Regions from separate parts of the Komagataeibacter medellinensis NBRC 3288 genome, predicted to be linked through region 2. Evidence: riboswitches for the same ligand, from Rfam matches in the RefSeq annotation. Region 2 holds a riboswitch; each other region holds the start of a gene.

Region 1 (6,778 bases), on a different replicon from region 2:
GCGCCATACGCTTGTGTCCCAACGGTCCCCTGCATGCCATTGCGTGGGATTCCCTTGTTGGAAAAGGCAGACGCTGGCGGCACAGCATGGCGTTCTGCGGCCCGTTACAACTGACCGGAAGACATACCCTGATGGTTCTGGGAAAGGATGTGGAAGCCATCCGGCCAGAAGATCGTGATGCATGGCTGATTGATCTGGGAATAGGCGTGGGCCAGGTCCGGATGTGCGTACGGACAGAAAATGCCCGCCTGGTCGAAGCTCTTGCTGTTCACACGGATGACCCATTGGCCGTCATTACAGAAGCATTTGCGCTTCTGATGGAAGCCCAGCCCCACAGGGTCATGCTTTCACCAGCTGGCAGGCTGGAGGTTTACCAGCCCATTCCCAAACCTGATGAAGATTCTCCGCTCGGTGCCCATACCCACCTGTTACCAAAACTGGTAAAACTGAGGCGGTCCTGTTCGGCCCTTGATCCTGTTCCGGAAGGCTGGCAGCCCTTCCTCACGCTTCATCCGGCGGCGCCATTCAGACCGTCCGATAATGATTCCTATGATTATGACCGTCTGGCCGATCTGTCCTTTCTGCCGCTGCTTGAGGAATTCGGCAAGCAGGAAGACCTGCAGGTCTCAGGCGCATTCCGGGCTCATGTTCGTCAACATGGAACACCGGAAAATATGAAAATACCGGACACGAGACGTGGTCGTGCGCGCATGCATATCGAACTGCTCCGTATGGCAGCCCAGGGTCACAAGGGCATGGAGCAGTTTATGCCTGTCGATACGCTCAAGAGCGCTACGGATTGCGGGTGACTTCATGCCAGCGATCATGTTGCAAGGTACGGGATCCGATGTAGGCAAGTCCGTGTTGACAGCTGGTTTATGCCGGGTTTTTGCCAATCGGGGCCTGACAGTCCGGCCCTTCAAGCCCCAGAACATGTCAAACAATGCTGCCGTAACGATAGATGGTGGCGAAATCGGCCGGGCGCAGGCATTTCAGGCGTACGCCTGTCGTGTTGCCCCCTCCACCCTTATGAATCCGGTTCTTCTGAAACCGGAAAGCGATCATACCGCGCAGGTTATCGTGCGTGGACAGGCACAAGGGCACCTGCATGCTTCCAATTTTATCAGCGGTCGGGCTGCATTCCTGCCCGAGGTTCTGACCGCTTTCGAAACATTATGTGGCCAATCCGATCTGGTGATTGTCGAAGGCGCAGGTAGCCCCGCGGAAATCAACCTACGTCAGGGCGACATCGCCAATATGGGTTTTGCCAGAGCCGCGAATGTTCCGGTCATCATGATAGGCGATATAGACCGGGGCGGCGTTATCGCATCACTCGTTGGCACCCATGCCATTCTTGAGCCGGCTGACCGGGAGTTGATCAAGGGTTTTATTATAAATCGCCTTCGGGGAGACGCCAGCATTTTCCAGTCTGGATATGATTTCATAGAAAGGTTTACCGGCTGGAAGGGGCTGGGCGTTCTTCCCTGGATAGACAGTATACGTGACCTGCCATCTGAAGACAGTATTCCCGATGATGTCGGCTGTTCTTCGACATCACGGATCGAGATCGCCGTCCCCCTTATGCCGCGCATCGCCAATTTCGATGATCTTGACGCGCTGGAAGGCGAAACACATGTGAAGATTATACGGGTCAGGCCAGGGCACCCCCTTCCTGCGTCTGCTCATGTCGTGTTCCTTCCAGGTAGCAAGGCGACAATAGCGGACCTGCGGTTTTTCAGGCAGCAGGGATGGGATATTGATCTCGCAGGGCACGTCAGGCGGGGTGGATATGTGTTCGGTCTCTGCGGTGGTTATCAGATGCTAGGACAAACCATAGATGATCCCGATGGTGTAGAGGGAAGCCCGACGACGGTACCGGGACTTGGACTTCTGGAAGTTAATACCGTCCTGACCCATGATAAGAAGATCAATCAGACATCGGGGATAACCCTTTCCGATAACACGCGATTCAGTGGTTACGAAATTCATTGTGGAGAGACAGCAAGCTCCCATAGCCGGGTTATTCCCCTGATCAAACGCGACGATGGGCGGCGCGATGGTGCGATAAGCCCAGACGGTCGTATTGCAGGTTGCTACGTACACCGTCTGTTTGACATGACTGGTCAGCGCGCCGCATGGCTGGACAGATGGGGCACACACTCGGACGGACTGGATTATACAGCACGCGTAGAACACGCCCTTGAAACCGTCGCGGCCACCATGGAAAGCAGGCTGGATATTGAGGGGCTACTGGCTGTTGCCAGATGACCTTCTTTCGATCTCTGTATCCTGTTGCGTCAGGGCATTCAGACAGGCAGGACAGAGACATCCTGCCTGGTCATCCGTTGGAACCGGCAGGCCACGGGGTTTTTCCATGCACCAGCACGCACCTTCAGGCTGACACGAAAATTCAGCGCCACATTTTTTACACTCTATCATTCCTTGCCCGCCTGTCTGCTGTTGTCACGACCGAATCAAACGCTCAGCCCTGCTGGATGGCATTCCGTCGGGCTATATCTTACGATGGAAGGCATGCCAATATGTCAGATTATTTTCAGTTTCCTGCACAAATACCGAATAAGGAATAGCATTGAGAATGCATATCCTGAACCAGAAAACCAGCTCTGTATGTATGTCGTTCAAAATTGATAATAAATACTGCCCGGTAGCCTGATATATTGTTCTGGACTTCATGGGGATATGTATCATCAAACAGGATACATCTTCCATGCTACCAGCATAATATTTGATCGTCCATCCGTATCCAGCAATCCTTGTCGTCCTGCCGCACCTGCAAGACTAAATGACAGGTTAACAGCATCTTGGTCACTCCATTATGCAGCGGAATACGCGCACCGGGATCAAGGAAAGAAATCAAGGCCGAGTTCAGCCTGAAAACTGCCGCAGCAAACTGTGCTGTCCATGGCATCCGCCGACAGTTCTGCGGAATGCAGTTTTCATAGCCACAAAAGAGAAACAACTTCCATTTTGTATCGAGTGCATACGCGCATGGTCTAGCGAAATATCGCACAGAGCCGGAAAACTGTTATCTCCGTGCATCGCAAGCATCCTGAATGCTTCTATAATCTAGAACGCCAGTTGCTCCATGTCAGCATGTACCACGCCATATCTCTGCGAGCGATTTGGCGTCGTCTTCAGAGGAAAGATAAATGTTCTGGTCAACCAGGGTCGTATCGACCGTTGGCCGCCAGTTCCTTGTCATACCTGGCAGAACCGATAACGGTGCAGAAGCCACGATACGGTAATGACTGGAAACCTGTTGCTCGCTGATACTCTTATCAAGATAGGTTGCCAAGCCTACTGCCTTACCGCGCCCGAAGCGTTGCACATGATCCATCAGGAGCAAAATCGACGCATTGATTTCACACAAAAATGTTTCATGACACCAGTTTGTACCATCGTGATGCGTCATGAAGAGAATGATCGCTTCGTCTACATCCTCGGCATTTCCTGATTACAGGCATATCCAGCCTTCCTTTTTCCTGCATCCCCCCTTCCGCACGCAGCGGCATTTCTTCCAGAAGCATATTCGGTGAGTAGCAACGGCCACTGCGTGCAAACTTGATCCCATGCAACAGGCATCTGATAAAAGTTCCGCTGACCATGCCACGACTGAGTGGCACCTGACGATGCTTACACCGGTCATCAAGTGCGAACACCAGTCCTGCCTCTGGACGGACAACGACCACGGACCATCTGTCACAATAAACCCCGATTGCTTTTTAATGTTTCAGATCCACACTACGCAAAACGGAATATCATTGTGCATGTTGATCAGGATAAAAAGGTTGAAGCAGAGTATCTGTCACGCTCATGACACTTCCTCCAAATCCTTATTAATGGACGAACGCCGTCGCCGCGCAGGCACGTTGAACCTTCGTCAGGTCTGCAAGTATATTGCGCACTTCAGATGGTAAGTGTCTGTCCTCCTTGTTGGCAAAATGCATTATCGTAGACGGTGTAATAATCACGCGCCGTCGGGGATATTCTGATCGAATCTTATCTATCCATCGCATCGCGCTATAGATATCCGTTGGAATCCGGTTCAGGCCATCTACGATTCCCAGAAGAAGATCACAACGCGGATTAAGAACAGAAAGGATTAGTGGAAGCTCTGCTCCACCGCGCACCATGTCGATATGCATGCCATTCATCGGCAGTGACATGACGTGTGACAGGTTACGCCAGAAGCCGCCACTGCCTCCGACGAAGATGAGCGATAATGCGTGCCCGGAGGCCACCTTAGCCATGCTCTGCCATGCAAGTTCCATTGCCGTCTGGCGTTCCTGTGGCATTGGACCGACCGTTGTGACTGGTTCTGCAATCTGCACCCGGAAACAGCCTGCCATGGCAAGTTCATGCAGTATCCCGGCGTATACCGGAAGCAGTTTCGGTAATGACAGGACAGGGTCCGTTCCATCACGTCTGTCACACGCGGCAAGAAAGCTCACCGGCCCAAGAAGGATTGGTACAGGCGCAATTCCACGTTGCCATGCAGCAACAAATGCATCACGAACAGGATTGCAACACAGGCGGAAGACCGTCTGATCCGTCACTTCGGGCGTGCACTTCCTATCTGGAGGAGGCCAGCCCATGCCCACCATCCGTGCTGTCTGCCATACGCGATGCCGTTCGTCCGGGCAGGAATTGGAAGCTACATGCGAGACGCCTGTGCGCCGCTGCAATGCGATCAGTTCCGGGGTATCAAAACCCGAGAGACCAAGCGTCCCAGTCAGTAGCATGAGGATTTACCGCAGATCTGCGTATCATGAAACAAGTTTGTAATGGTGAGAGTGGCGCGCCTGTCCGTGACAGGCAGGCCCGTGCAGTGGTGCAAAACTCTGCTCCTACCCCCGGTTCATCCCGCCCGGCGGCCGTGACATCGACAATGGCAGGTCTCCTGGCTCGCGGATTATCGCAGATCGTTTCTACCTTCCCGTTGCTAATACAACAGTGGCCCATTCCCCACAGAAAATGGACGACACGATCCCATACCGCTTACAGTTGCGGGAGCAGCCACCGACTGGCTTCCGGGACAAACCCTGCCGAAGCGGAACGGTGTTCCCTTTTCATCCGTTTGCACGGAACCACTGACTATGTAGAAGGCGAATATGCCATTCCCTTCCATTTTTTAGCAATGTTTTCCTTTCAATGCTGACCAGACAAATGAATACACTCAATGTCTGAACATGTTTGTACGTTCTGTATGATTCCACTATAATATAAATTAATACTCTCTATATATGTATTTCTGTCTAAAAAGTAATGCTACTGTGTAGACCAAAGATCGCTTCGTCACCCACACGGCGCAGACCGGTCCAGTCGGGCGTTCCACCCGAAGGGTGCCAGACGTACTGGAAGTCAGGCTGCATCACCATCCACGGCGTGACCTGAGCCTGATAGGTCAGTTCCAGGTGGTTTTCATTGCCCTGCACAAGCGTCTGCCTGTCTCGATCAAATTGCCGCAGGCCAGAACTGGCGCGACCGATGCCCCAGCCCAGACCGATCGTATCGTTGTTACGCCCCCTGAACGGCGCCTTCAGGTTCAGTCCTGCGTCAATGGCGAAGCTGATCTGGTTACGATCGCCGCCATTACCGGTGGCGCGCACGAACACACCCACCGAGCGGGCGGATGTTAACGAGGGCCGCCAGATCATCTGGTCAATGATGCCGTAGACCATCCAGTTACCCCGGTCCCAGCGCGGGGTCAGGTCGCTTTCGGTGCTGGCGGGATTGACCGAGGCCGCACCCAGTGAGCCACCATTGCGGTTGTAGCGGTAGTCGGCGAACTTCGCGGTATCATAGAACCCGCCCAGCTTGTACACGCCCGGCAGGCCGGGGTTCTTGGTCACGTTGGACATGTCGGCAGGCTGGGGGTTGAGCGCGTATTGCAGTTCGGTCATCAGCAGCGCCCCGGTGTTCATGTTGAAATTGGTACCGTTGGCGCCATCATAGGTCTGGCTGGTGGGGTCGGAATTGTAACCGCTGAGTGACCCGGTGGCCTGCTGGATGGGGGTGGAATTGTAACGGTTGCCCGGCGGGTTGTCGTCCGCTGCCGCAAACATGAAGGTGAACTTCTCGCTGGGCCGGTAGCGGATACGGATGGCGGGGGATGACAGCGGCCAGGACGGGCCGCCGCCATACAGGTTGACCGATGGCGCCATGGGCCAGCCGAAATTGGCGTTGAGGTAAAGCGAGGCGTAATCGCTGATCAGGAATTCGGTATCGAGATCCTGCTGCCCCACCTTTACATCCAGCTTGCCGCCAAGGAAGGACTGCTGGTACCACAGTTCGAACAGGCGGGTGGAGTGGTCGGCCTCGAACCCACTTATGGGGTTGAAGTTGGCCAGGTGGTCCTGCGAGATCGAGCGCCCGTGTATCTGCAGGGCGCTGACATTGAACAGGCCACCCTTCAGCCCGAACAGCTTTTCGGTATCGACGGTAAGTGTTGGCATGGTCACGCCATCATAGGACGGGCCGGTACCCGAGCCTGCCGCGCCATCATTACCCGAAGCCGAACCGCCAGTGCCGTTGCCCCACAGTTCATCGACTTCCTGGATGTCAAAACTGATGCCATGCCTGTACAGCCATGGCCGCGCGCCCCACATGTTGCCCAGCAGGTTGCCGCTGGTGTCCAGCCTGTCGCCATCATCGGCGGCGGCTTCGTGTGCTTTCTGCGCATCAGCCTGCGCGCGTTCGGAATCCCGCACGGTGGCGGGGTCGATCTGCTGGATCAGCGGTGTGGAATTGCCAAGGC
Region 2 (7,165 bases):
CCGGGCGGGTGGAGCCGGAGGCGGATCAAGGCGTGATGCATTTTCTTCTTTGACGCTCTGTCGCGACGGCATGCGTGTTTGTTTCCCAGTCGGGAAATGACTGCATTCGGAATTGTTGCTCCTTTTCCCGACGCTTCCCCGACAGGCTCCCTCCATGACATTTCTTGACTCTCCGGGCGATACGCAACGCTCGGCTCGTGTGCTTTTTATCAATTCCACTCTGGTAGGAAGTCTCTTCGCATACTCAGCCGCTTATGCTCAGGCTCCTCAGACCCAGATCGAGGAAGATCGGGCGCGCCTTGGCAACTCCACTCCGCTGGTTGAGCAGATCGACCCAGCAACCATACGTGATTCGGAGCGCGCGCAAGCCGATGCTGCGGAGAAGGCGGCTGGTGACGATAAACTCGACACCAGTGGTAACCTGCTAGGCAATATGTGGGGCGCGCGGTCATGGATGTACAAGCACGGCATCAGCTTCGACATCCAGGAAGTCGATGAACTCTGGGGCAACGGGACTGGCGGTTCGGCTTCTGGTAATGATGGTGCAGGCGGATCAGGCACCGGCCCGTCCTACGACGGTGTAACCATGCCCACGCTGACCGTCGATACCGAGAAACTGTTCGGGCTGAAGGGGGGGCTGTTCAATGTCAGCGCACTGCAGACACGCGGGCGCTCGATCTCGCAGGACCATCTGGCCAATTTCAACCCTGTCAGCGGATTTGAGGCTGACCGTTCCACCCGCCTGTTCGAACTGTGGTACCAGCAGTCTTTCCTTGGCGGCAAGCTGGACGTAAAGATCGGCCAGCAGGATCTTGATACCGAGTTCCTGATCAGCGATTACGCCTCGCTTTACCTCAACGCCAATTTCGGCTGGCCCATGGCGCCCTCGGTCAACCTGTACGGCGGCGGGCCGTCCTGGCCGCTGTCGTCTCCCGCCATCCGGATCCGCTACCGGCCGAGCGAGAAGTTCACCTTCATGTTTGCCGCAGCGGACGACAATCCGCCGGGTAACCGCTATAATTCTACCCCCATCCAGCAGGCTACCGGCTCCATCAGCGGCTATAATTCCGATCCCACCAGCCAGACCTATGATGGCGCCAACGGCACCAATTTCAACATGGGCACCGGTGCCCTGCTGATGACCGAACTGCAATACGCGCTTAACCCGCAGCCGGCCGACATGTCGAACGTGGCCAAGAATCCTGGCCTGCCGGGCGTGTACAAGCTGGGCGGGTTCTATGATACCGCGAAGTTCGCCGACTATCGTTACAACCGCAATGGCGGTTCGTTAGGAGCTGCCGTGGCCAACGCCACCGCAGCCACGCCACAAAGTGACCTGACCCCGCGCTGGGACCGGGGTAACTGGATGGTGTATGGTATCATCGACCAGATGATCTGGCGGCCGTCGCTCACATCGGCCCGCTCGGTGGGCGTGTTCGTACGCGCCACGGGTAATGGCGGTGATCGTAACCAGATCAGCTTCGCTATTGACGCCGGCCTGAATCTTAAGGCGCCGTTTAAGGGGCGCGATAACGACACGATCGGTCTGGGCTGGGGCATTGGTCGCGCCAGTTCCGGCCTGCGGCAATTTGACCGCGACAGTCAGACGCTTGTGCAGGGCAATGAAAACCATCTTGAACTGACCTATCAGGCGCAGGTTACGCCGTGGATGGTCATGCAGCCTGATTTTCAGTACGTATGGCACCCTTCGGGCGGCGCGCCGGATTGGACCGGTTTGCGCCGCGTAGGTGACGAAGCGATTTTCGGCCTGCACAGCAGCATTACTTTTTAAGTATAAATACACGAACAGAAAGTACTAATTTATATTATTGTTAAATCATATAAAACGTATGAATATGATAAGACGTAGAGTGTACTTGGCCGTCTGATCAGCATTGAAAGGAAAACATTGCTGAAAAGTGGAAGGTGGTGGCATATTCGCCTTCTATATAGTCAGTGGTTCCGTGCAAACGGATGAAAAGGGAACACCGTTCCGCTTCGGCAGGGTCCGTCCCGGAAGCCAGTCGGTGGCTGCTCCCGCAACTGTAAGCGGTATGGGGTCGTGTCGTCCATTTTCTGAGGGGAATGGGCCACTGTTGTGTCAGCAACGGGAAGGTAGACACGATCTGCGATAATCCGTGAGCCAGGAGACCTGCCACTGTCGATCTCACGGCCGCCGGGCGGGATGAACCGGAGGCAGGAGCACGGCTTTGCAGCACTGCATAGGCTTGCCTGTCGCTGAACGACACGGCACTTCCACAATTACAAACTGGCATGATGATGCGCAGACCTGCGGTGAACCCTCATGCTACTGACCGGGACGCTTGGTCTCTCGGGTTTTGATACCCCCGCATTGACCGCTTTGCAGCGGCGCACAGGCGTCTCGCATGTAGCGTCCAATTCCTGCCCGGATGACTGGCATCGCGTGTGGCAGACAGCACAGATGGTGGGTGTGGGGAAGGCTCCTCAGTGCGGCAGGAAGCGCATGCCCGAACTGACAGATCAGACGTTCTTCCACTTATGCAGCAATCCTGTCCGCGATGCATTTGTTGATGCATGGCAACGCGGGATCGCGACTGTGCCTGTGCTTCTAGGGCCAGTGAGCTTTCTTGCCGCATGTGACCGGACTGACGGCACGGACCCTGTCCTGTTGTTATTGAAGCTTCTTCCGGTGTACATCGAGATTCTACACGAACTCGCCACGGCAGGCTGTTTCTGGGTTCAGATTACGGAACCTGTCACAACGGCTGGTCCGATGTCGAAAGAACGCCAGACGGCGATGGAACTGGCATGGCGGAGCATGGCAGAGGTGGCATCCGGACATGCACTATCCCTCGTCTTCGTCGGGGGAGGAGGGGGCTTCTGGCGTAACCTGCCCCACGTCATGTCATTGCCGATGAATGGCCTTCATATCGATATGGTGCGCGGCGGCGCAGAACTTCCATCGGTGCTCTCTAATCTTAATCCGCGCTGTGACCTTCTTCTGGGAGTTGTGGACGGCCTGAATCGGATTCCAACGGATGTCTATAGCGCGATGCGATGGATAGATAAGATCCGTGCAGAATGTCTACGAAGGCGCGTGATTATTACACCGTCTACGACAATGCGTTTCACCAATAAGGACGGTAGGCAATTACCGCCTGAGGTTCACAATACACTTTCAGACTTGGCGAAGGTTCAACGTGCTTGCGTGGCGGCGACCTTCGTCCATTAACAAGATTTTGGAGGAATTGTCATGGGCATGACACATACTCTACTGCAACCTTTTGATCCGGACCACAATGCACAATGGTATCCCGCTTTGCGCAGTGCAGATCTGAGACATCAAAAAGCAATCGGGGTTTATTGCGGCAGCAGACCGGTTGTCATTGTCCGTCCAGAGGCAGGGCTGGTGTTCGCACTTGATGACCGGTGTACGCATCGTCAGGTACCACTCAGTCGTGGCGTGGTCAGCGGAACCTAGAGGTGGACCCGTCTGTTCGGACAGTTTTTGGGTTTGAATAAGCTATACCCGGTTGTTGTTATGCCGCCATTCTGACGGCGTTGCTGTTGGCCATCTGGTCCGGGGTTAACGCCGGACCAGATGGCGTCGGCGCGCCATGATACGCCTCATCAGGCGTTCGTCCAGCCAGGGCCGTATGGGGACGTTGCCCGTTATAATGGGTGATCCATTTCGTGAGCCCCACTCGAAGTTCTGATCCGGTCTCAAATGCGTGCAGGTAGACACATTCGTATTTCAACGACCGCCACAGACGCTCGATGAACACGTTGTCCAGCCAGCGCCCACGCCCGTCCATGCTAATGCGGATCTGACGTTCTTCCAGGATACCGGTAAAACGGGGCGTCGTGAATTGTGAGCCCTGGTCCGTGTTGAAAATCTCCGGGGTGCCGTAACGCATCAGCGCATCCCGAAGTGCCTCAATACAGAACTCCGCGTCCATCGTGTTCGACAGACGCCAGGACAGCACCTTGCGCGTGAACCAGTCCATGATCGCCACGAGATAGAGAAATCCCCATTTCATGGGAATATATGTGATATCGGAACACCAGACCTGGTTAGGTCGATCAATGACCAGATCCCGCAGCAGATATGGATATTTCCGATGCTCCGGATGGGGCACACTCGTGCGTGGCTTCTGGTAGATCGCCCGCAGGCCCATGATCGCCATGAGCCGGCGGACGCGTTTGCGCCCCACTTCATGTCCCAGGCGGCGCAGATGCCATGTCATCTGCCGCGAGCCATAATACGGCCTTTCCAGGAACTGGGCGTCGATCAGCCGCATCAACTCCAGATTGGCCTCACTCTGTGGCACAGACCGATAGTAGACGCCCGACCGGTTGAGTCGCAGCAGTGTGCATTGCCGGATTATCGGCAGACGCGCTCGCTTCGGGTCAATCATCTGCCGCCTCTGATCACGCCCAACCGAGCAGAGGCATCGCGTAAAAAATCCCGTTCCACGAGAAGCTCGCCTATCTTCGCGTGCAGTTTCTCCACATCAGCAGGGCTGACCGGGGGCTCAGACGTCGCTTTCCCGGAAAAGGTGGCCGCCATCCCCTCGATCGCCTGCCGTTTCCACTGGGCGATCATCGTCTGATGCACCCCATGTTTCGAAGCCAGTTCCGCCAGCGTCAGTTCCCCACGGATCGCTTCCAGGGCAACCCGTGATTTGAACTCCGCCGCATACCTCTTGCGCGTAACCTTGCCCATAAAACCCGTTCTCTCTCAGGTCGGATTATAGCTTATTGCCCTGTCCGAAAAATGGGGACCACCTCTGCTGGATACGGATAGACGATCAAACGTTATGCTGGCAGGATGGAAAATGTATCCTGTTTGACGACACATACCCTCATGAAGTCCAGAACAATACATCGGATCATCGGGTAGTGTTGCTTATCCAGTTTGAACGGCCCACATACGGAGTTGGCCGTCTGGTTCAGGGTATGTTTCTCAAGGTCGTTCGTCGTTCGGCATTCGTGCAGGAAGCCAAAAACAATCTTGCACACTGGCATGCCCTCCATCATGAGATGGCCCGGACAGAACGCCAAACCAGCGGACTGACTGTTTGATCCAGTCATGGTAACAACGGGAAGGCGCAGAATGATAAAGTGTAAAAAGTGCGGTGCTGATTTTTCATGTCAGCCTGAAGGTGCGTGCTGGTGCATGGAAAAGCCCCGTGGCCTGCCGGTTCCGACGGATGATCAGGCAGGGTGCCTCTGTCCTGTTTGTCTGGATGCCCTGACGAACCAAGGCCCTGAGACCGAAAGAAGATCATCTGGCAATAGCCAGTAACCCTTCAATATCCAGACTGCTTTCCATGGTGGAAGCAACGGTTTCAAGGGCGCGTTCCACCCGCGCTGTGTAATCCAGTCCATCGGAGCGTGCGCCCCATCTGTCCAGCCATGCCGCGCGTTGGCCAGTCATGTCAAACAGACGGTGCACATAGCAGCCTGCAATACGACCGTCCGGGCTTATTGCTCCGTCCAACCGTCCGTCGTCGCATCTGATTAGGGGCATGACCCGGTGATGTGATCGAACTGTTTCCCCACAATGAATTTCGTAGCCACTGAATCGCGCGCTATCGGAAAGCGTCATGCCTGAAGTCTGGTTGATCTGCTTGTCACGGGTCAGAACGGTATCAACCTCCAGAAGTCCAAGTCCTGGTATCGTGGTCGGGTTCCCTTCTATTCCGTCGGGATCATTTATGGTCTGTCCCAGCATCTGATAGCCACCGCAGAGACCGAATACATATCCACCCCGCCTGACGTGTCCCGCCAGATCAATATCCCATCCCTGCCGCCTGAAAAATTGCAGGTCTGCTATTGTCGCCTTGCTACCAGGAAGGAACACGACATGCGCGGACGCGGGAAGGGGCTGCCCGGGCCGGATCCGTGTGATCTTTACATGCGTTTCACCTTCCAGCGCATCAAGATCATCGAAATTGGCAATGCGGGGCATAAGGGGGACGGCTATCTCGATCCGTGAGGCCGCGGAACAGTCAACATCTTCAGGAATACTGTCTTCAGAAGGCAGTTCACGTATACTGTCTATCCAAGGAAGAACGCCAAGCCCCTTCCAGCCGGTAAACTTTTCTATGAAGTCATACCCAGATTGGAAAATGCTGGCGTCTCCCCGGAGGCGATTAACGATGAATCCCTTGATCAACTCACGGTCATCTGGATCAAGAACAGCATGGGTACCGGCGAGTGACGCGATAACGCCGCCCCGGTCTATATCGCCGATCATGACGACCGGAACATTCGCGGCTCTGGCAAAGCCCATATTGGCGATGTCGCCCTGACGTAGATTGATTTCCGCCGGGCTGCCCGCGCCCTCGACAATCACGAGATCGGATTGGCTACATAATGTCCTGAAGGCGGTCAGAACCTCGGGCAGGAATGCGGCCCGGCCACCGATAAAACTCGAAGCGTGCAGGTGTCCTTTTGCGCGTCCACGGACGATAACCTGCGCTGTATGATCACTTTCCGGTTTCAGAAGGACCGGATTCATAAGGGTGGAAGGGGCAATACGGCAGGCCTGCGCCTGAAGTGCCTGCGCCCGACCGATTTCACCTCCATCTACCGTCACGGCGGCATTGTTCGACATATTCTGGGGCTTGAAAGGCCGGACCGTCAGGCCACGGTTAGCGAAAACCCGGCATAAACCTGCCGTCAAAACGGACTTTCCGACATCGGATCCCGTGCCCTGCAACATGATCGCTGTCATGGAATCAGCCGCAGTCCGTAGCGCTCTTGATCGTGTCGGCAGGCACAAATCGCTCCATGCCTTCGTGACCCCAGGCTGCCATGCGAAGCAGTTCGATATGCATGCGCGCGCGACCACGTCTTGTAGCGGGTATTTTCAGATTTTCCGGTGTTCCATGTTGACGAACATGGGCCTGGAATGTGCCTGAAACCTGCAGGTCTTCCTCCATGCCGAATTCCTCAAGCAACGGCAGAAAGGATAGATCGGCAAGCCGGTCATAATCATGGGAATCATCATCGGACGGTCGGAACGGTGCCGCCGGATGAAGTGTCAGGAAAGGCTGCCAGCCTTCCGGAATGGGATCGAGGGCGGAGCAGGGTCGTTTCAACCTCACCAGTTTTGGCAGCAGGTGGGTATGGGCGCCGAGCGGAGAGTCTCCATCAGGTGCGGGAACGGGTTGGT
Region 3 (18,081 bases), on a different replicon from region 2:
GTACTGGGCATGGTCTCGCCGGGACGTTTCATTCCCGTAGCCGAGGAAACCGGTCAGATCCGTGAACTGGGCCTGTGGTCGCTGCAGGTTGCCTGTGAACAGATGGCGACGTGGATCGCACGCGGCGTTATGGTGCCCACGGTCTCGGTCAACCTGTCCGCCATCCAGTTCCAGGACCCCGAACTGGTATCGCGGCTGGCCACCATCCTGCACCGGACCGGCGTGCCGCCGGAACGGCTGATCGTGGAACTGACCGAAACGGCGATGATCGAGAATTTCGACCAGACCGTAACCACGGCTACCGCCATTCGCAACCTTGGCATCGGCCTGTCGATGGATGATTTCGGCACCGGCTATTCCAGCCTGTCCAACCTGGCCAGCCTGCCGATAAGTGAGGTCAAGATCGACCGCAGCTTCATGAATGGCTTTGGCAGCACCGGCAACGTACGCCAGGTGGTGACCGCCATCATCCGTATCGGCCACACACTGGGCATGACCGTCATTGCCGAAGGGGTGGAGGAAGCCGAACAGTGCCAGCAGTTGCGCGCGATCGGCTGCGACGTGATCCAGGGCTATTATTTTGCCCGCCCCATGGATACCGCATCCCTTGACGCCTGGATCAACGAACGCAGTGCGGAACCCCTGCCCGTGGCATGAAGGCTGCCTGTCCATTCAGATTACTTCCCCCCACGGATACTTTTTCGTAAGACCGTTTCAAAAGTAATATGGTACCCCGTCATGAAGAACCTGACGGGGCTTATACCAAAGATTACTGTCTCTGACTTATCTGTGCAGTGACACGAATGGCCTGTTCGGCTGGCTGCTCGTGCATGGGATGCGCATGTTGCGCGGCATCTTTTGTCTCTGGCTGCGGTGCGAGAGGGTATCAGCGAGGGGACGCGGTACGGATCGGTGGCATGAACCGGCAGACCCTGCGGGACTGGGGCACCGGTTCAATGCTGCGGGATCAATGGCGAAATGGCTCTGCCTGCTGCGTGACCGCGGACCAGCAGAATGACGCCAAAGCGTTGCTGGATAGAATTGATGAAGAAAAGGTCAAAATGACCAAATAATTCATATCCGCGTTTCCCTATATTCGACCAGGAAACGCGGACGGTCAGAAAGTCGACCGCCTCAATGCCATGCGGGAAAAGGCTGGTGATGAATTCTTTTATATTCGCTTGCGAAATATTGGAAGGCTTGACTAAATCCGGTTAAGTCTACCGTACTCGTACCTGAATCGCTTGTGGCACTGAAGGTTTCAGCACTCATTAGTGCTTGAAGTGCTGGCGTCCAGATGGACAAACGACCTTCATCTATGAACCATGCTCCTGGTGGGATTGTAACCCAACCGTTGATATAATGATAGGAGCCAAAATCGAACGTGACGTTTTTATTTATATCTTTGTTATGGAGATCATAATAATATAAAATTGGAACCCTTTTTTTCGGGCTTCCATCGTCAATCGTAGTTCCTATTACGATACTTGGTTCTGTTTTAATCTCTCCACAAAACACAATAACCGCATCAAAATCATTGTGAGAAGGACCGACCGCGCAGTGTCCGAATACTCTCGGCATTACATCTGGGTCAGCGTACGTCGTCGACATCAAGGAAGCTAATGTTCCAAATAAACCGACTGAAAACGCGACGCGAACGAGATGTTGTCTCGCAGTTTTACGCATGATCTAATCATCCCCATATTGTTTTTCCACTTTGCGACTATGGGAAATATCATCACGCGCGACGCTATACGTAGGCCGGAAAATGCATTCTAGAGCGTTTTCTGCGCAGAATGAGTCGTCAGGGATTCCCAAAGTGGTTGTGATCTGATTCAAGATGATAACCGGGATGGGGGCCGGCTGTGGATGTCATCACGCACATTGTCTCTGGATCTTCGCGAACGTGTTGTCGCTGCTGTCTCGAATGGTCTGTCGCGTCGTCAGGCGGCTGAACGGTTTGGCGTCAGTCCTGCGAGTGCGGTTCGCTGGTGCGCTCTTGCCGCCACGACCGGCAGCGCTGCCGCCAGACCGCGTGGCGGGGATCGTCTGTCTCACCGGATCGAGGCGCAGGCTGAACGCATTCATGCTCTGATTGCCGGGAAGGATGATCTGACCCTGTCCGAGATCCGTGCCCGACTGGCTGAGGATGGCCATCACTTTGCAATCGGCACGCTGTGGCGTTTCTTCGCCCGTCATAAGATTACATGGAAAAAAAGACCGCTCACGCGTCGGAACAGGACAGGCCGAACATCCTGACACGACGCCAGGAGTGGTTCGATGCCCAGCCCGATCTCGATCCAACACGGTTGGTCTTCATTGATGAAACCTGGGCCTCCACCAATATGGCACGCCGTTATGGGCGGTGTCTGCGCGGCCAGAGGCTGCGCTCTGCCGTGCCACATGGTGAGACTGTGTAGAATTTTGTGCGGTGCCATTTTTTCAGGCCATTGGGAAACGATCATCGAACATGATAGCGAGCTGGCATCTGACAGCGTACCATTCGCGCACTGAGCGCTTCCACTGTGCTGAGGTAGCATTGAGCGCCAGGTAAATCAATTTTGCTGCGGCCTCTTCACTGGGGAAATGGCCGCGGGTGCGCACGGCACGACGGATCTTTGAGTTCAGGGCCTCAATGGCATTTGTTGTGTAAATCAACCTGCGCACTTCTGGAGGATAATCGAGGAACGGAATGACCTCATTCCATGCCCTGCGCCAACTGGGCGCGATGGCCGGGTATTGTCTGCCCAGATCGCTTTCTTCGAACCCGCCGAGGGCTGCCTCGGCCTCTGTGGCGTCCACTGCTGTATAGATTGCCTTGAGAGCTGTGGCGATGGCCTTGCGGTCCTTGTAGCTGGCAAAGCTCATGGAATGACGCAGCAGATGAACGATACACGTCTGAATGCGGGTTCTGGGGAAGACCGCCTCAATGGCCTGCGGAAAGCCCTTCAGCCCGTCGACTACGGCGATCAGGATGTCCTGCACACCCCGATTGCGCAGGTCGCTGAGGACCTTGGCCCAGAATTTGGCCCCTTCATTCGCCTGGAACCACAGCCCCAGAACGTCCCGTGTGCCGTCAGGCAGGATCGCGAGCGCCACGAAGACAGCCTTGTTCGAGACAGTCCCATCACTGCGGATATTGACCCGGATCGCGTCCATGAAGACGATCGGGTAGCAGGGTTCCAGCGGACGGTTCTGCCAGGCGGCGACCTCCTCCATCACGGCGTCGGTAATCGCGGAAATGAGGCTCGGGGAGGCCTCAACGCCATAGATTTCTTCAATATGCCCCTGGATTTCGCGGGTTGTCAGACCTCGGGCATACATGCTGATGATCTTGCGGTCGAACTCGGGAAAGCGACGCTGATACTTTGCAATCAACATCGGATCAAACGTACCGTTCCGATCCCGGGGAATATCCAGAACAACCTTGCCGCTCTGTGTCGTCACGGTCTTCTGGCTATTGCCGTTTCTGCGGTTGGGCGGCTGATTATCCTCAGCAGAGGCGCCATCGGCGCGCTCCTCATCAAGATGAAGTGTCATCTCCGTGTTGAGCGCCCGCTCCGCCAGAGCCTTCGTCAATTCCGAGAGTATGCCGCTTTTGCCAAACAGGTCGCCCGGTGAACGACCTTCCATCAGACGGTCCAGAAGATCTTTATCAATGCTCATGCGGGGGCTCCTCTTCGAGCAGATTATCACCGCACCGCACAAAATTCAGGATAGTCCCCACATGGTCACTGGAAAACGACGACATTCGTCGCCGGGTTGCGGCTGAGCGGTATCGTAGCGCCCATGGTGCTGGATGGTCCGATCAATGGCCGCAGCTTCCAGACCTACGTCGACCGCGTGCTGATACCCGATCTGCGGCCAGACGACATTGTCATCATGGATAACCTCAGCTCTCACAAAGGCTCAGGTGTGCAGGCCGCCATCGAAGCCGCAGGAGCAACCGTGCGCTACCTTCCACCCTACAGCCCGGACTTCAATCCAATCGAGAAGGCCTTCTCCAAACTCAAGGCCCATCTCCGTAAAGCCGCAGAACGCACACGCGACGCCCTCTGGGACAGGATCGGCACACTGATCAATCAGGTCTCACCAGCAGAATGCGAAAACTTCTTTACAGCCGCTGGATATGAGCCAGATTGAGAGGAAATTGCTCTAGATATACAGGCGAACTTACGGATTGGTATAATACCAAAGGCAATTACATCTGACTCACCTGTAAAGTGACATAGTCATCCTGTTCTGTTTCTGTCTTGTGAGGGAGGATAGGGCTTCAATCATGTCAGCGCACGACCCTGCCATCCGGGACAGGACCTGTCTGTCATGGACGCCTTCAAAAAAACTTCCCGACAATCCTGAAGTTCCACACCGGCCATCTGCCGCGCAGCAAACAGATTGAAATCTGATTCCAGAACGAAGCGCGGATCGGGCAAAAGAACGGTGTCGTCCGGCAAGGAGCCAGACGGGGAACCCGGCCATGCCAGCCCGCTGACCAGCGCCATGCCAACGCCTGGCTTTTCGGGGTAATCCGTCCCGCATGGGGCAACAAGGCCGCAGACCTCGCTACGGACAGTATGCACCTGCATCTCGACGGGATTGCGCGCTGTGTAGCCCGGGAAACCCATGCCGTCGTTCTGCCTGATCGCGCGCCATGGCATACGACCGCCAAACTCAGACTGCCGCGCAATATCAGCCTGGTCTTCCTGCCATCGCGTGCTCCCGAACTGAACCCGGTCGAAAACGTCTGGCAGTTCCTCCGCGCCAACTGGCTGGCCAACACCGTCTTCGATCATATCATCACTGCCGCCAGTAACGCGTGGAACAATCTCGTCGCGCTCCCCAAAACCATCCGGTTCATTGGCCTCAGAAAATGGATGCATCAAGGTCAAAGGGGATAGTCGTTGGTATTATTCAGGAAACCGTCCCCGCAGGTCAGAGATCGGCGGGTGGGCCTGTACCATGGGAATGCAGCAGGATAGACCCTTGCGTGAATTTAGCGAAATTCTCTGGATTCATTTAAATCTATATTTATGAAATAAAAATTTCATAATTGATAATTCAGTTCACATCCCTGTGTTGCAGAACAGCACCGTCATAAAACCTTAATATGAAATCCCGAAAATGAATCCCTATACGGTTCCTGCTATTTATATTGCGGGAAAAAAGACCTGTGGCACCGAAATTACTGCTCAATGGCCGTATTACCCTAGGCCTGTTCTGTTCCGTTCTGGCGCTCTCCACGGCACATGCACAGACCATCCAGCCTTACACAAAGGACCGCAAGCCTGCGCGGGCTTCTGCCCAGGCTACGAACACGGCCGGCAAGGGTGTGCAGGCGTCCTCTGCCAATGTGGAACAGATCATGGCTACCGCCAAACGTTCGCGTTCCGAGCAGAGCGTCAACCATACCCAGTTGCAGCGCCTGCTGCCGGGCATAAACCCGCTCAAGGCACTCGAGATCCTGCCGGGCGTCGTGTTCGAAAATGCCGATCCTTGGGGCAATAACGAACAGAATTCATCACTCTACATTCATGGTTTCAACCAGAACCAGCTTGGATTCACCCTTGATGGCGTCCCGCTGGGCGATCAGTCCTACGGCAACTATAACGGGCTTTCCCCCCAGCGTGCGGCGCTGAGTGAAAACATTGGTTCCGCCTCGGTGGCAACGGGCTCGGGTGCGCTTGGCACGGCCTCGACAAGCAATCTGGGCGGATCACTTGAATTCACCACACAGGACCCGCTGCACAAGGCCGGGGGGCAGTTATCCCAGACCTTTGGCAGCTGGTCGACCTTCCGCACATTTGCGCGCGTCGATACCGGTGATTTCGGCAATGGCAACTCCGCCTATTTCTCGTGGGCACGCCAGGATGCGCGGGCATGGGACTTTGCAGGGCACCAGGGTGGTAATCAGGTCAACGCCAAATTCGTACATCAGGGGTCCAAGGACAAAGTCACGGCTTTCTTTGATTGGTCGGACAAGGTCGAACCCAACGAGGATGGCGTTGTCGAACCCATGGGCGGCAGCCTGTATGTCCGCCCGTTCATGTACCCCAACCTGAACGAGGCCGTTAATTACTACAATTCATCAGCTTACAAGAACGCGGGGCTTAATTACCGCAATTACTATTCCGATGCACAGCGTGAAGATTTTCTGGCTTATGTAAAGTGGTCCCACACTTTCAATTCCCACCTGCGCTGGGACAACCAGATCTATTACCATCATGATCTGGGTGAAGGTGTCGTGGCCGGACCGATTTCAGCGGCGGGCCTGCCGACACTGTTCAGCGCCTATTTCCCCAGTTATTCTTCAGGTCAGCTTTCCGATGTCTTTGGTGGCTCGGGCATGGCCACACGCACGACGGAATACTGGGACAACCGCGGTGGTCTCATGTCCACCCTGCATTACGATGTTGGACACCACCATATTGAACTGGGTGGCTGGTACGAGCGCAACAACAACACACAGGCCCGTCGCTGGTATGCATTTGACATAAACAGCCCGACCACACCTTATGACCGCCAGTCCAATCCGCTGATCCATCAGTATACCAATTACTTCTATACCAATACATGGACTACCCATCTTCAGGACAGCTGGCAGATTACCAAGAATTTCAATCTGAACGCTGGCTTCAAGTCCGAACTGGTCTATACGAATGGCATCCTGCCGGTAGCAGGGCTTCCGGGTTCGCTATCTCCCGCATCGGCTCAGACCATTCCCGGTGGCCGGATCGCGACCGTAAAACCGTTCCTGCCTTCATTCGGTGCCTTGTGGAACATTACGCCGCATGAGCAGTGGTTCGCCAACATCCAGGAAAACATGCGTTCATTCCAGGATACAGGTTACGGTAACGCCAGTCCGTGGGGCATGACCAGCCAGTCAGCCTTTGAACTGTTCAAGAAGGAAGGCAAGCCTGAAACCGCCTGGACCTATGAGACCGGGTTCCGTACCAACCGCCACCTCAATGCCGGCCCCCTTACCAATATCAGCGGGCAGATCGAATATTACCACGTCCACTTTTCAAACCGCCTTCTGGCCGTCTCGTCCACACCCACCATTGCCTCGATCGTGGGCAGCGCCACGGTCCTGACCAATGTTGGCTCGGTATCGACCGATGGTATGGATTTCTCCTTTACGGCCCAGTTCGGGCGGCATTTTTCATTCTATAATGCGCTGTCCTATAACAAATCGGTCTATAACGACAATTACATGAGCGGCACCACCCTGGTTTCCACCGCAGGGAAAAATGTTGTCGGCATTCCCAACTGGACAGAAAAATTCGTAGCCTCCACCAACTGGGGCAATTTCTATGCCCAGTTCATCGGTGATGTGATCGGCAAACGGTACACGACCTATACCAATGACCTTTCCGTCAAGTCCTATGCCCTGTTCAGCATCAACGCAGGTTACACCATTCGCGGCATTCCCCATGTCCAGGGCCTCAAGGTACAGGGCAACATCACAAACCTGACCGGCACGCGCGGGTGGTCCACACTCAGCACCTCCTATGCCAGCGGTCAGTATTCCGCATTTCCCATTGCGCCGCGCATGTTCTTTCTTACCATTGGCGCCAGCTTCTAGGGATACGGGTTCATGCTAACACGCAGACAGACCATAACAGGCACTCTTATGGGCATGAGCCTGCTCCTTACGCGCAATGCCCATGCGGCCCCTTCGCTGGCACCGGTGCCACTGCTCATGGCACACCGTGGCGCTTCGGCGCTTCGGCCTGAACACACGCTGGCGGCCTATGCGCGCGCCATCATGGACGGGGCCGACTATATCGAGCCTGATCTGGTGCCCACCCGTGATGGCGTGCTGATCGCCCGCCATGAAAGCAACATCGCCGCCACGACGGATGTTGCAACCCATGCCGAGTTCGCCTCCCGCCGCCGCACCCAGACCATTGATGGCATGGAGGAGACCGGCTGGTTCACCACCGACTTCACCCTGGCTGAACTCAAGACCCTGCGCGCAAAAGAACGCCTGCCCACGGTGCGCGCGCACAACACCCGTTATGACGGGCATTTCGATATCCTGACCTTTGAGGAAGTCATCGATTTTGTCGCAGCCGAAGCCGCAGCCCGCGGGCGCGTGATCGGACTGATACCCGAGATCAAGAATTCCACCCATTTCCACAAGTTGGGCCACATACCAGAAGAAACATTCCTGCGCGTGATCGCGGCCCACGAATACACGCGTTTCTGCCCGCTTGAAGTACAGTCCTTCGAGACCGCAAACCTGCGCGCACTGCACGGCAGGGTGCAGACCATCAACCCGCAGGCCCGCCTGATGTTCCTGATGGGGGAACGCACGCAGCATGTACCCGACACGCTGGGCACATCCCGCCCCCTGACCTTCGGCGACCTGATGAGCGCTGAAGGGCTGGCGGGCGTACGCCAGTATGCCGATGTGATCGGGCCATCCAATACCGACATCATTCCGCGTGACGCCACCGGGGCATGGCTTGAGCCAACCACACTGATTGATGACGCACACCGGGCCGGGCTGCTGGTCCATTCCTATACCTTTCGGCCCGAAAACCGTTTCCTGCCCGCCCAACTGCGCGATGACCGTGGCGATGATGCCCGCAACCCACGCGGCTCCATTGCCGAAATCCAGCGCATGCTGAACATGGGACTGGACGGGTTCTTTACCGATGACCCGGCTATCGGGCGCGCGGCCTTGCGCGGTTAGGAAATATCCACCAAAAAACCGGTTCGGTGAAAATGCTCCAGTCTGCTGTTTTTACGAGCATCCTCACCTGTCTGAATGCACGCATTCGAACAGGATCGGCCCCAGGGCACGCTCCACCCGTCACAGGGCGGCACGTCCCCCATGGAAAAAGGCATGGCCTTGCAGTAACACTCCTGCCTGATACCCCCATGGGGGCCGGCATGCTGCGGGGCAACAGGACATTGAATTACAGACACAGCTATCATGCAGGCAATTTTGCCGATGTCATGAAACACGTCATGCTTGTGGCGCTGATCGACATGCTGCGCCGCAAGCCCTCGCCGTTTTCCATCCTTGATACGCATGCCGGTATCGGACTGTACGACCTTTCGGGGCGGGAAGCCCAGTCCACAGGTGAATGGCGCGAAGGCATCGGCCGCCTGCTGGCCCTGCCAACCGACCCGGCAACACCCCCGTGCCTGCAGCAGTGGCTGGACATGGTCCGGGCGGTGATGGCAGCCCATGATGGCCAGTTATTCTATCCCGGCTCTCCCGTCCTTGCCGCCCGCCTGCTGCGCCCCGATGACAGCCTGACCTGCTGTGAACTTCACCATCAGGACCAGCAAAGCCTGAGACGCCTGTTCCGCCACGACCCCGCCGTATCCGTGCATGGCCGCGATGGCTACGAGGCCATTACCGCATTGCTGCCGCCCCGGCACGCCAGGCGCGGGCTGGTGCTCATGGACCCGCCGTTTGAACAGCCCGGCGAGTTCGATCGCCTGGCGCAGGCCATCATCACGGCCCGGCGGCGCTTTGCCACTGGCATGATTGCCGCATGGTACCCCATCAAGCACCGTGCGCCCACGCGCGCCTTCCTCAACACGCTCAAGGATGCGGGCCAACGCAACCTGCTGGCCATCGAACTGACACTGCGCCCGCCACTTGACCCTGCGCGACTGAACGGCAGCGGGCTTCTTATCGCCAACCCACCATTCCAGTTTGAACACACCGCGCGCGCCGTAACCGCCATGCTGGCCCGTCATCTGGGCGATGGTGAAGCACAGGCCAGCGTGGAATGGGTCGTGCCAGAATAAAGCGGCCACCCTACTCCATCACACCCGATGATGGTATGATTGGACCCGTCATCCGTTCCAGTCCTCCTGCAGGTTCCTCATGTCCAGCCCATGTACCCATATTGCCGTGATCGGCAGCACCAACATCGATTTTGTCATGCATGTCACCCGCTTTGCCCAGCCAGGCGAGACGATGCATGTCCGTTCTTCCTCCACCGGTCTGGGTGGCAAGGGCGCCAACCAGGCCATGGCGGTCGCCAGGCTGGGACAGACGGTGGCGCTGGCTGGGTGGACCGGCCAAGACATGCTGGCTGACATGGCGCGTACGACACTCGAGGCTGCCGGAGTGAACACGCGCTGGCTGCTTGAAGATACCACCTGCGGCACGGGGCGCGCCTTCATTACCATCAACGCGGCGGGTCAGAACCAGATCCTGGTGGATGGTGGGGCCAACATGGCCCATACCGACGCATCCCTGGCCCATATCCTGCCCGCGCTGGACGGGGCCGGGCTGGTCATGATGCAGATGGAAATGGACCCCACGCTGATGCTGGCCATCGCCCGCCACGCCCGGGCGCATGCCATACCGGTCATGCTGGATCCCGCGCCGGTTCCCACCGATGGCCTGCCCGAAGCACTCTGCGCGCTGGCCGATCTCATCACCCCTAACGAGCGTGAAACCGCCGCCCTGACCGGCATTGAACCGACGGATGAGACAACCGCCCTGGCCGCCGCACGCATCCTGCACGCGCGCGGCGTGGGCACCGCCATCATCAAGCTGGGGCACCGGGGCGTGGTCTATTCCGCCCCCGATGCACAGGGTTTTGTTCCCCCCTTCAGGGTGCATGCCATCGATACAGTGGCGGCGGGCGACTGCTTCAACGCGGGCCTGGCCACGGCGCTGGTTACGGGTCACCCGCTGGGGCAGGCCGTACGGATTGCCGCTGCGTGCGGTGCCCTGGCCACCACGCGGGCAGGTGCCGCGCAGGCCGCCCCCACCATGGACGAAGTCATGACCCTCATGGCAACCCAGTCCGTACCATGATCTTGCCGGGCTGCACACACTCTAGGTTCGGGGCGGAAGTCAACGGTCCCGTGCAAGCGGGTGAGAAAGGGAATGCCGTAAGCCCTGGCTGGGTTTTTGAAAACCCGGGGGTGTAGTCGGCAACTATGCCCGCAACTGTAGGCGGAGAGTGCGTCATCCATTGCAGCAGGCGCACCATGACCCGCAAGTCAGGAGACCTGCCGTTGTTATTTGCGATATTGCCGGGCGGGATCGACCGGAGATGGATACCGGACCATGCCTCAGATTACCTGAACGCCCGTTACCCCGTAGCAGTGTTGGCTCCATTGCGGGGTCATTCCCTTTCTGGCCCACCGGGGTCAGGCCCATCCTGACGGGATGTCTCCATTTCATGAAAATTTTTCCCATACCTCACCCGCAACGGCGCGTGATCCTGCCGCGCGCCCTTTTCCTGTCCTGTGCGCTGATCGGCACAGGCACGGTCACGGCCCGTGCGCAGGCGCTCCCGACCCAGATTGCCGATGACCGCGCCCGCCTTGGCAATTCCACACCGCTGATCCAGCAGATCGACCCCGCCACCGTGCGGGATTCCGAACGCGCGCAGGCTGATGCGCAGAAAGCACACGAAGCCGCCGCCGATGATGGCGACAGGCTGGACACCAGCGGCAACCTGCTGGGCAACATGTGGGGCGCGCGGCCATGGCTGTACAGGCATGGCATCAGTTTTGACATCCAGGAAGTCGATGAACTGTGGGGCAACGGCACTGGCGGTTCGGCTTCGGGTAATGATGGCGCGGCAGGCTCGGGTACCGGCCCGTCCTATGATGGCGTGACCATGCCAACACTTACCGTCGATACCGAAAAGCTGTTCGGGCTGAAGGGTGGCCTGTTCAATGTCAGCGCCCTGCAGATACACGGGCGCTCGATCTCGCAGGACCACCTGGCCAACTTCAACCCCATAAGTGGGTTCGAGGCCGACCACTCCACCCGCCTGTTCGAACTGTGGTACCAGCAGTCCTTCCTTGGCGGCAAGCTGGATGTAAAGGTGGGGCAGCAGGATCTCGATACCGAATTCCTGATCAGCGATTACGCCTCGCTTTACCTCAACGCCAATTTCGGCTGGCCCATGGCGCCATCGGTCAACCTGTATGGCGGCGGCCCGTCCTGGCCGCTGTCATCCCCCGCCATCCGTATCCGCTACCGGCCCAGCGAGAAGTTCACCTTCATGTTTGCGGCAGCGGACGACAACCCGCCGGGCAACCGTTACAATTCCACCCCCATCCAGCAGGCCACCGGGTCACTCAGCGGTTACAATTCCGACCCCACCAGCCAGACCTATGATGGCGCCAACGGTACCAATTTCAACATGAACACCGGGGCGCTGCTGATGACCGAACTGCAATACGCGCTCAACCCCCAGCCTGCCGACATGTCCAACGTGACCAAGAACCCCGGCCTGCCGGGCGTGTACAAGCTGGGCGGGTTCTATGATACCGCGAAGTTCGCCGACTACCGCTACAACCGCAATGGTGGCTCACTGGGTGCGGCCTCGGTCAATCCCGCCAGCACCGAAAGCGACCTGACCCCGCGCTGGGACCGGGGTAACTGGATGGTCTACGGCATCATTGACCAGATGATCTGGCGGCCCTCGTTAACATCCGCCCGCTCGGTGGGTGTGTTCGTGCGCGCCACCGGTAATGGCGGCGATCGTAACCAGATCAGCTTCGCCATTGACGCAGGACTGAACCTGAAGGCGCCGTTCAGGGGGCGTAACAACGATACGATCGGTCTGGGCTGGGGCATCGGTCGCGCCAGTTCTGGCCTGCGGCAATTTGATCGAGACAGGCAGACGCTTGTGCAGGGCAATGAAAACCACCTGGAACTGACCTATCAGGCTCAGGTCACGCCGTGGATGGTGATGCAGCCTGACTTCCAGTACGTCTGGCACCCTTCGGGCGGAACGCCCGACTGGACCCGACGGCGTCGCGTGGGGAATGAAGCCATATTCGGCCTGCATACCAGCCTGACATTTTAAGGGCGCACGCCACACACACCCCCATACCAGCCAACAGGCAAGAGAAGACAAAAGCACAGACCCGGATTGAAAATTTATATCATTGTGGGAGCCAACCCCCTCCTGTACCCCGGGTGAAACGGGCATGGGAAGCCACCCTGTACCGCACCATAAAAAAAGGATAAGAGCGTTGCGCCGTCTTGTAGCTTTATGTCTTCCGCTTGGTATGGCCGCCTGCGCGCAGCATACGCCCCGCCCCATGGTGAATTACTGCCAGCAACCAGCCGTAGACACCGCCATCGTGGCCATTGCCAACCAGGGCACGACCAGCACCTCCCCCGCCCGGCGCTTCGAGAACGGCACGATAAAAAGTGCTGTCTACAACGACCACATGCAGGTCATGTCCTGCCATGGTACGCTGGTGCGCCAGGACGGCACCCGGCAGGATGGCGTGGCCGTTGCCCGCCTGCCCAACATGCGCACGGACTGGAAGGAAATATGGACAACCACTGCCGCCAGCCACCAGTGGGTATCCGATGCCGATATCAGCAAGAACAGGCAGGAACGCTACGCCACCTATTACGACCACACGCCACAGGCGTGCAAACCTTACGCGCATGACCTGTTTTTCGGCGCACCAAAGTCGGACAAAGACACCCAACACCTGCGCGAGACGCTGTACGACTGCCTGGACGAGCATAAGGTGAAGCCCATCCGCCCCGTATCTGGCGTGGACCATACCTACAGCCCGTTTGGCATGAATTTCTATATTCCCTACTACACCAACGTCAGCCCGGACGATAACGGTCCCTTCCTGTACTGAACGGACCCACACAATGGCCATCCTGCCGATCATCCGCTACCCGCATGCCTGCCTGCAGCAGGTGGCCACACCGGTTGATGCAACCAGCACACAGACCGCTCGACTGGCGCGTGATCTGCTGGAGACAATGCACGCCGCACCGGGCATAGGCATTACGGCGTGCCATGTGGGTATTCTGCTGCGGCTGGTGGTCATTGACCTGCCCGAAGGCCCCGGCCCACGAATCTATGCCAACCCCGAGATCGTGTGGCAGGACAGCGAAACCGCAACGGGCGAGGAAGGCAGCGTGTCCATGCCCGGTATCCATGCCCCCGTCACCCGTCCCGCGCGCGTACGGGTGCGCCATACCGGACCCGATGGCGTGGACATGGAAGAAGAGGCCGAAGGGTTGCTGGCCGTCTGCCTGCAGCACGAGATCGACCAGATCAACGGCATTTTCTGGACCCGCCGCCTCTCGCCCCTGCGGCGCGAACGGGCCATGAAACGTTATGGCAAACAGGCCCGACTGAACGGGGCCGGCTAGGCAGACCCTGTTTGGATGCGTGCGTCCAAACAGGTGAAGATGCCCTTAAAAGCAATAAATCAGGACATTTTCACCGAACCGGTTTTCGGTAGGAATGTTTTAGTTCGCCTTGCCATCATCAAGCATGTAACCGCTGGAACGCACGGTGCGGATCAGGTCCGCGCCACCGCTGGCGTTCAGCGCCAGACGCAGCCTGCGGATGTGCACGTCCACCGTGCGTTCTTCCACATGAATGCGATCATCCCACGCGGCAGCCAGTATTTCCGCGCGTGAGAACACGCGGCGCGGGTTACGCAGCAGATGCAGCAGGATCCGGTATTCGGTCGGACCAAGGGCGATCGTGCTATCGCCGCGCGTGACCCGACGGCCGCCATGGTCCACCGTCACATCGGCAAAGCGCAGTACATCAGCATCCTGTTCAGCGCCTCCCGCCACGCCTCGGCCCGCACACCGCCGCATGACCGCACGCACGCGCGCATGCAGTACATCCATCCCGCAGGGCTTGACCAGATAGTCATCAGCCCCGGTATCCAGTGCATGGATGGAATCGCGTTCCTCCCCACGCGCGGTCAGCATGATCACAGGCAGGTAGCGCGTGGTCGTGGCCATGCGCAGCCTGCGGCACACATCCACCCCGGACAGGCCGGGCATCATCCAGTCCAGCAGCACGAGGTCGGGCTTCCATTCCGTTACCTCCCGCAGGGCATCCACCCCGTTATCCACGGGCATGACCGCGTGGCCCGCCGCTTCAAGGTTGTAGGACAGCATGACGGACAGGGCGGCATCATCCTCCGCCACAAGGATGCGCAGCGGCCGGTCAACCTGTGGGTTCACGGCACCTAGCTCCCCTGTCCTGAAAAGCTGCCGCGCGGGCGCACCACCGGCAGGATCTCACCGGTTGCGGTATAGTACACGCGCTCGGCAATGTTGGTGGCATGGTCACCGATACGTTCCAGGTTCTTGGCAATGAACAACAGGTGGGTACAGGCGCTGATGTTACGCGGATCTTCCATCATGTAGGTAACCAGTTCACGGAACATGGCGTTATAGAGTTCATCCACCGCCGTATCGGACTGCCAAACTTCCCGCGCAAGGTCGGCATTGCGCTGGCCGAGCGCATCAATCGCGCGCCGCAGGTTGTCCTGCACAAGCCGGCCCATACCACGCAGGCCGCTGAGCGATACGCGCGCGTTCACCAGTTCCACGCGCAGCGAACGCCGGGCGATGGAGGCCGCGCAGTCACCAATACGCTCTAGGTCTCCCGTGATCTTGAGTGCCGAGACGACCTCGCGCAGGTCACCTGCCACGGGCGAGCGCAGGGCGAGTATGCGGATGACCATCGCCTCCACATCGCGTTCCAGCGTATCGACCTGGGGGTCGAGGTCGGAAGCAACGCCAGCGGCATTTTCATCCATATCAGCAATGGCCGCGACAGCCTGCGAGGTCTGCCGTTCCACCAGGCCGCCCATACGCGCCATCATGGAGCGCATCTGCTCGAGTTCCTGCTCGTAACTGCTTACGATATGTGCCGATTCCTGTTCCACCCGCAAACCTTTCCACCTGTCCGTACATTTATACGGGATATGCCCGATATCAGGGCTTACGATACGTCACGCGAGTATACTATATCGGTCCCGCATTTGTTCAAAGCGATCTCATACCCGCCCGCACTGACACATAATAATGAAATAAAAAGATTTTTGCAGGAACGCCCCATGCCGCACGCCACCCGCCACCCCGCTGCGCCGCGGGCCTGCCCCCTTTCATCCCGGCTGACGCTTGGCGTAGCACTGGGTGCTTTGCTGGGCATGAGTGTTGATCCTGCCCTGGCCACGCCGCGCAAGGGCAGCACCACCCCGCCTGGCCCGCAGGGCACGACCGCCCCGCCCGACAAGGCGGAAACCCTGACCGTGACAAGCCAGCATGTAGTGGGCACCCAGCCCGGCGGCGGCCTGATCCGCGAGGAAGACGCACCGAAATCGGTCAGTACGATCGGTACGGATTTCATGCGCAAGCAGGCCCCCAGTGCCACGGCGTTCGACATGGTCAGCCTGCTACCCGGCGCCAACGTGGCCTCATCAGACGCGCTGGGCTTTTCACCCCAGACCAACATAACCGTGCGTGGACTGGGCGGAGATTCGATCGGCTACCTGCTTGAAGGCATGCCGCTCAACGATATTGCCTATTACAACGGCTATCCCGGCCAGTTTGCTGATACCGAGAACTACCAGAGCGTCTCCCTCGCGCAGGGGGCAGCCGACCTTGATGCCCCTGTGCTCAACGCGGCGGGTGGCCTGATGAACATGACCTTCCGTGACCCCTCCCTGCGGGCCGGGGGATATGCGGATGTCTCGTACGGGTCATACAACACCAACCGGCAGTTCCTGCGGCTTGAAACCGGGCAGATCGGCAATACGGGCCTGCGTGGTTTCGTATCCTACTCCCACGGTTATACCGACAACTGGCGTGGCCCCGGCCATGACGAGCGCCAGCACATAGACTTCAAGTTCCTGCGCGAATGGGGGGATGGCAACCGGGTCTCGCTGATCGGCACATGGAACACGATGGTGGCCAGCTACTACCCCACCGTGAACAAGGCCAACTGGCAGGCACAGGGGCCGCATGGGGCCGCCAACAACCTTGCCGCCAGCTACAACCCGAACAATGCCGCAGACGGCACCAACTACTGGGAACTGTACCGTCAACCCGAACGCATTGCCTACATGGCGGCCCCCGCGCGCTTCACGCTGGCACGTAACCTGCACCTGAAGGTCACGCCCTATGCGCAGTGGAGCTACGGCAATAACCCCAGCGGCACGACCATGGGCGATGCCGGGCTATGTGACGGCACGGGAGGGTGCGACATGAATGCGGTGGTACGCGCCAACTGGAAGCAGACCAGCTACCGCTCGGGCTTCAACACTACGCTGGACTGGCAACTGGGCAATCATGACCTGGTGTTCGGCTACTGGTACGACTACTCCGATGATAGCGAACACCAGCCCTTCACCGCCGTCAATGCACAGGGTTATGCGACCGACATATGGGTGGACCGGATTAGTCGCACCCTGCTTGACGCGAGTGGACAGCAGGTGAATGCGGGCAGCTATCACATGGTATCGCAGACCAATGCCCTCTATATCGGTGACCGGATGCATTTCCTGCGCCGCAGGCTGATGGTCGATGTGGGCTTCAAGGAAGTGATGCTGGACCGCACCGGCACCACTACCTCTGCCGGGGTGCAGACGGCTGCTGGCAGCAACAGTGCCACCCCCCTGCCGCGTATCGCGATCCGCTATGCCATCACGCCACACCACATGGTATTCTTCAACACTACCACCAGTTTCCGCACGCCAGATGAGACCGCACTATTCGGTGGGGTCACGGCCAGCGGCATCACAACACAGCTTAAAAATGAATATTCCGTGTCGGAAGAACTGGGCTACCGCTATAACGGCAACCTGCTAATGGGCAGCCTGACCCTGTTCAATTACGACTTCACCAACCGCGAGATCCAGACCCAGATCGGCCAGATCGAATCCACCATCAATGGTGGCGGCCAGACCTCACGCGGGGTAGATGTGGAAATCGGTATGAAGCCCTGGCACCACTGGGCGCCCTACGTGTCGGGCGAGTACCTGCATGCCACCATCGACAGCGACATCCCCAATGGAGCCGGCCTGCTGGCCACACGCGGCAAAACCGCGGTGGAAAGCCCGCGGCTGCAGGCTTCCGCCGGGCTGAGCTATGATGATGGGCACTTTTTCGGCATGGCATCCATCCATTATGTCGGGCGGCAGTATGCCACCTTCATGAATGATGAGCGCATGCCCGACCACACCACGGGCAACCTGGCCATCGGGTACCGGATGGATGACCACGCGTTTCTCGCGCACCCTGAATTTCGGATGAATTTCAACAATATCACCAACCAGCATTACCTCTCT

What was found. A riboswitch is a leader RNA that binds a small molecule or an ion and turns the genes downstream of it on or off. The one in region 2 is predicted to bind cobalamin.
Region 1: it holds a riboswitch for cobalamin, as region 2 does, so the genes downstream of both, GLX_RS06360 (uroporphyrinogen decarboxylase/cobalamine-independent methonine synthase family protein) here and GLX_RS15270 (uroporphyrinogen decarboxylase/cobalamine-independent methonine synthase family protein) in region 2, are expected to answer to the same signal.
Region 3: it holds a riboswitch for cobalamin, as region 2 does, so the genes downstream of both, GLX_RS08380 (carbohydrate porin) here and GLX_RS15270 (uroporphyrinogen decarboxylase/cobalamine-independent methonine synthase family protein) in region 2, are expected to answer to the same signal.

The regions. Positions count from the first base shown of each region.
Region 1 is NC_016027.1:1,387,644-1,394,421, forward strand. Features, by position in the region: gene GLX_RS18945 (DUF6925 family protein) at 1-809, shown strand, start outside; gene GLX_RS06350 (cobyric acid synthase) at 814-2,268, shown strand; partial or broken gene GLX_RS17100 (aspartyl/asparaginyl beta-hydroxylase domain-containing protein) at 2,555-3,031, opposite strand; gene GLX_RS18710 (hypothetical protein) at 3,110-3,433, opposite strand; gene GLX_RS18715 (Rieske 2Fe-2S domain-containing protein) at 3,399-3,710, opposite strand; gene GLX_RS06360 (uroporphyrinogen decarboxylase/cobalamine-independent methonine synthase family protein) at 3,858-4,763, opposite strand; cobalamin riboswitch at 4,895-5,128, opposite strand; gene GLX_RS06365 (carbohydrate porin) at 5,277-6,778, opposite strand, start outside.
Region 2 is NC_016037.1:146,323-153,487, reverse strand. Features, by position in the region: gene GLX_RS15275 (carbohydrate porin) at 155-1,792, shown strand; cobalamin riboswitch at 1,941-2,174, shown strand; gene GLX_RS15270 (uroporphyrinogen decarboxylase/cobalamine-independent methonine synthase family protein) at 2,486-3,214, shown strand; gene GLX_RS17680 (Rieske (2Fe-2S) protein) at 3,236-3,463, shown strand; one part of gene GLX_RS15265 (IS3-like element ISGxy1 family transposase) at 3,522-4,450, opposite strand; one part of gene GLX_RS15265 (IS3-like element ISGxy1 family transposase) at 4,450-4,708, opposite strand; gene GLX_RS17675 (aspartyl/asparaginyl beta-hydroxylase domain-containing protein) at 4,744-5,067, shown strand; gene GLX_RS15250 (cobyric acid synthase) at 5,270-6,724, opposite strand; gene GLX_RS19065 (DUF6925 family protein) at 6,729-7,165, opposite strand, start outside.
Region 3 is NC_016027.1:1,791,679-1,809,759, forward strand. Features, by position in the region: gene GLX_RS08330 (EAL domain-containing protein) at 1-657, shown strand, start outside; gene GLX_RS18450 (hypothetical protein) at 918-1,073, shown strand; gene GLX_RS18060 (hypothetical protein) at 1,135-1,686, opposite strand; gene GLX_RS19340 (hypothetical protein) at 1,876-2,199, opposite strand; partial or broken gene GLX_RS19345 (IS630 family transposase) at 2,220-2,408, shown strand; gene GLX_RS08345 (IS256 family transposase) at 2,443-3,666, opposite strand; partial or broken gene GLX_RS08350 (IS630 family transposase) at 3,724-4,143, shown strand; partial or broken gene GLX_RS17190 (transposase) at 4,270-4,898, shown strand; gene GLX_RS08360 (TonB-dependent receptor) at 5,171-7,582, shown strand; gene GLX_RS08365 (glycerophosphodiester phosphodiesterase family protein) at 7,595-8,698, shown strand; gene GLX_RS08370 (23S rRNA (adenine(2030)-N(6))-methyltransferase RlmJ) at 8,920-9,771, shown strand; gene GLX_RS08375 (ribokinase) at 9,851-10,795, shown strand; cobalamin riboswitch at 10,822-11,014, shown strand; gene GLX_RS08380 (carbohydrate porin) at 11,166-12,809, shown strand; gene GLX_RS08385 (hypothetical protein) at 12,979-13,611, shown strand; gene GLX_RS08390 (peptide deformylase) at 13,625-14,134, shown strand; gene GLX_RS08395 (response regulator) at 14,234-14,968, opposite strand; gene phoU (phosphate signaling complex protein PhoU) at 14,974-15,678, opposite strand; gene GLX_RS08405 (TonB-dependent receptor) at 15,850-18,081, shown strand, end outside.